Regions from separate parts of the Desulfofundulus salinus genome, predicted to be linked through region 2. Evidence: riboswitches for the same ligand, from Rfam matches in the RefSeq annotation. Region 2 holds a riboswitch; the other holds the start of a gene.
What was found. A riboswitch is a leader RNA that binds a small molecule or an ion and turns the genes downstream of it on or off. The one in region 2 is predicted to bind thiamine pyrophosphate.
Positions count from the first base shown of each region.

Region 1 (2,198 bases), 1.1 Mb from region 2:
CGGCTGAATGTGCTGCCGTAGTTGAGTTCCATGATTTCCCGGGCCTGTTTGAGGTTATTTAAATTGCGGTATACGGTACCCAGGCTGATGTCCGGAATTTGTTTGCGGGCTTGCTCGTAAATCCAGTCTGCCGTGGGGTGAGTGTCAGTGTTACGCAGGATTTCCAGGATTAATTTTTTTTGCCTGGTCATCCGTGTGGTTTTTACCATTAACCTCACCCCTATCTAATAACAGCTACTTTTATAATTATATATACAGCCTTTTTTTCCCCAATGTCAAGTTCTATTCTTCATCTTCACCGAGAATAAGCCGGGCCGCCCGTCGGCCTGACAGGAGCATCCCGCCGAAAATCGGTCCCATGCGATGGCCGCCGCAAACCGCGTTTGCCGCCATACCGGCCACGAGGAGCCCGGGGTAAATTTCACGGGTATTGGCTACGGTGGCTGTTTCACCCCGCGCGGCCCACATGGGCTTTTCTCCTTCCAGGTTGCCGGTCCTGGTTCTTAAAACCGCCCCCATTTTTTTGACTACCATACTGGCTACCTGGGCATCATGTCCGGTGCAGTCGATGACGTATGCCGACTGTACCGTCAGAGGGTCCACGTGCAGGCGGCCCAAATCAACGGGGGTCCAGTTGATGACCAGGCCGGTTATCCGGTTATCCCTGACCATGACGTCTTCCACGGAGATTAAGTTGAAGATTCTCGCCCCGGCCCGTACCGCACCAAGGGTTAGGGCGGCAACGGTTTCCACGGAGCTGGACGTGTAATACCCTTCCTCAAATGTCCTGTAGGAGACACCAAACTCCTTGAGAAGGGGCAATGCTTCGTCCTGGACCACAATCTGGTTGAACATCATCCCGCCGCCCCACATACCGCCGCCGATGCTGAGTTTGCGTTCAAAGAGAACCACTTTTTTGTTTGCCCGGGCCAGGTAATAGGCGGCCACCAGTCCCGCCGGACCTCCGCCCACTACGGCTACGTCTGATTCCAGAGCTTCCAGCAGTTCCTCCTGGTACCTTGTGATAATGGCCTTGGAAATGGTTACGTCTTCCAGGTGCATTTTGCAAAACCACTCCTTTTTTAATTATTTATAGCGGTTGACTGGTGGGCATCCCGGTGGCAAATAAAAAATAGCGCACCCACAAAAGGATGCGCCACAGTCAACAGCACGCACGGCTTTTCCCTTCGCGGGCATTACCCCGAGCAGGTTTAGCGGGTCAGGTGCTCACTAGCCCTTTCTCAGCCCCTAACAGGAGCTCCCCGTTGTACTTTGCCGGTTCAGGCTTTAGAGGCCGGGTTGGTTCCGGCTTATAGAAGTAACCCTTGCATTTTAAGCCATTTTAAGGACGGCCGCCTGAAGTTACTATTTCGATGTTTTCGGCCGGTTATCCTCCTTTTTTGGGGGTAAATATTTTTTTTTATCCCCTGATGCCGTATTGTTTCATCTTCTTATATAACCAGGCCCTGGAAATACCCAGGGTTTTAGCCGCCTGCATTTTATTACCACCGGCAGTAGCCAGGGCTTCCAGAAGGGCTTCCTTTTCCACCTCTTGCAGTAATGTTGCCAGCGTGCGGTTGTGCAGGTTTCTTTTCTTGCTCTGACTCATTTTCTGAAGGTAGGGGGGCATATGTTTAACTTCAATGGTATCTCCTTCCACCAGGTTAAAAGCCCTTTCCATTACGTTTTCCAGTTCCCGCACGTTACCCGGCCAATCGTAGGCGCAAAGCATCTCCCAGACTTCCGGTGACACGCCCCGCACCAGAAGACCAAATTCCCGGTTGAATTTCTTGATAAAATGATTGACCAGCAGGGGGAGGTCATCGGGTCTTTCCCGCAGGGGCGGAATATAAAGGGAAACTACATTTAAGCGGTAATAAAGATCTTCCCGGAAGTGTCCCTGCCGGATTAATTCCTCCAGATCCCGGTTGGTAGCTGCCACCACCCGTACATCAACGGCACGGGGCCGGGTGTCTCCCAGGCGCTCAATTTCCTTTTCCTGCAGGACCCGCAATATTTTGGCCTGCATGGGCAGGGGCATATCCCCAATTTCATCGAGAAAAATTGTTCCCCCATGGGCCTGTTCGAATTTACCAATTTGCCCGCCCTTTCTCGCCCCGGTAAAGGCGCCTTCCTGGTAACCGAAAAGTTCCGATTCTAAAAGGTTTTCTGGTACGGCAGCGCAGTTAACCTTGATG
Region 1 covers NZ_RBWE01000001.1:1,680,816-1,683,013, reverse strand. The annotation lists gene D7024_RS08590 (Fur family transcriptional regulator) at 1-209, opposite strand, end outside; gene D7024_RS08585 (sulfide-dependent adenosine diphosphate thiazole synthase) at 283-1,062, opposite strand; TPP riboswitch at 1,165-1,275, opposite strand; gene D7024_RS08580 (sigma-54 interaction domain-containing protein) at 1,421-2,198, opposite strand, start outside.
Region 1: another riboswitch for thiamine pyrophosphate. It lies ahead of D7024_RS08585 (sulfide-dependent adenosine diphosphate thiazole synthase); the one in region 2 lies ahead of D7024_RS03185 (thiamine phosphate synthase).

Region 2 (2,198 bases):
AGTCGGCGCCCTGCCGCTGGGCCTCCAGGGCCTGCTCCACACTGTGGGTGGAGATGCCGATAATTTTGCCGGGGCCGAGAATGCGCCGGGCCATGCCGATGGGCAGATCATCCTGGCCTAAGTGTACACCGTCGGCCTCCACCGCCAGGGCTACATCTACCCGGTCGTTGACAATAAAGGTTACCCCCTTCTCCCGGGTCAGGCGGCGCAGCTGGTGTCCGGCGTCAATTAGCTGGCGGGCGGTAAAAGCCTTTTCCCGCAGCTGCAAAATTGTTGCCCCGCCGTCAATAGCTGCCCGGGCCACTTCCACCACCGACCGGCCCCGGCTAAACTTATCCCCCGTAATTACGTAGAGGCTGTAATCAACTCTGCGGGCCCCCGGTTTACAAGAAGGAGCTTCACCCGCGTCCAACTGCGCCAGGCGGCTCACCATTTCCTTTTCCACCAAATAAGCAACATAGCGGATCTCCTTAAAGGGAGCGGTTACCGGCAAAAGGCGGGCATACTCTTCCAGCACCCGGGCAGCTTCCTGCACCCGTTTAAAGTTGGCCATAACCAGCTGTATAAGATTGGTCTTTTCCTCTCCCGTGGCCGGGGGGGCGGGGGCGGCCACGTCACCCTCCACATCCCGGGCCTGCACCAGAACCGTCCCCCGCCCGGGAAAACTTTCCTGCAATATACCCAGGCGGTGCCGCATATCCCTTATGCGCATGGTCATCCCGGCATCGTCAAGAACAAAGCGGGCCACTTCTTCCACCACCCGCAACCCTTCCCGGGCGCGGTTAAAATTGGCATCCAGGACCCGGTAAAGATCTCCCATAGAACCACCCCCATAAAAAATACCCATCCACCTGATAAGGAGATGGGTATAATACACTGCCGGTCACCCATTTCCCTACGCTGGTATGATCCAGATCAGGTTCAAAGGGTAAAGCGAAAAAACGCTTTTCTCAGCCCGGCACCGCGCCAAGCAAACAAGAGAACCATGGCCCGTATTCTACTTAAAATGGGCTGCGATGTACTGGTACCGGGCACCCCCATGGGTATAAAACCTTTTTACTTGTATATTGTATAATTGTTCGTTAACAAAAAAATTTTTCCTGCTTTAAATTTTAAATTACATAACTTTCACCCCAAAAATAATTCTGTTTTTGATTCCAGGTCAAATCCTGGATCAAAGCCTTAACCTTTTCAATGTCAAAGGGTTTGGCCATGCAGCAAAGAGCGCCGTTTTTCAGTGCCTGCTCTCTGGTCTGCTCGGAAATATAGGCGGTCATGATGATAACAATGGTATCCGGGGCAATCCTTCTAATGCGCCGCAGCGCCTCCAGGCCGTCCATTAAAGGCATCCTCACATCCATAAAAATGACCTGCGGGTGAATCTGGCGCACCTTCTCAATGGCCACCAGTCCGTTCTCCGCGGTATGCACCCGGTGACCAAATTCCCTGACAAGTATCTCCAGCAAATAACGCACCCCGGGTTGGTCATCAACTATTAGAACATCAAAAGTCTCCCTTCTCAAACATCGCACCTCCGACAAAGCATGACATGAATTTACATTGAAGTTTAATCTTTCCGTTTTTTGTTGACTTATATGTTCGACACCAATTCATTTAATCCTGCCAGGTTATCCGTAAATTCCATTGAAAAATATTTAATTTCACCGATATAATCTAATTTTTTAATAATTCTGTCATTATTTTATGAAAAAACTAACTTTAATGATATAGTTCATCATTACAATTCATCATTTCCTCATGATATTTCACTCTCATTTCGTGACCAAGCATATTTTTCACTTCTTTTAAGCAGCACACTAACTGTTAATATATTTCAAGCCCTGTAAACCAGCCGCCCATCAATATATGTTTTAACCACCCGGGTGCGGGGATCAAAGGGATGACCGTTTAGCATGACTATATCGGCATCCTTACCCGGCTCCAGGCTACCCAACCGGTTTTCCAGGCCCAGTATCCTGGCTGCATCCAGGGTAATGGCCCGCAGGGCCCTTTCCTCCGGCAGTCCGCCCCGGACGGCCAGGGCGGCGGATAGGGCCAGATACTGAATGGGCACCACCGGGTGATCGGTCATGATGGCAAAAGTGACACCAGCCTCGGCCAGGGCCCGGGGAGTTTGCAGGGAAATCCCTTTTAGCTCTACCTTGGCCCGGTTGGTAATCATCGGCCCCACCACGGCC
Region 2 covers NZ_RBWE01000001.1:614,779-616,976, reverse strand. The annotation lists gene D7024_RS03185 (thiamine phosphate synthase) at 1-820, opposite strand, end outside; TPP riboswitch at 875-1,049, opposite strand; gene D7024_RS03180 (response regulator) at 1,113-1,523, opposite strand; gene D7024_RS03175 (amidohydrolase) at 1,835-2,198, opposite strand, start outside.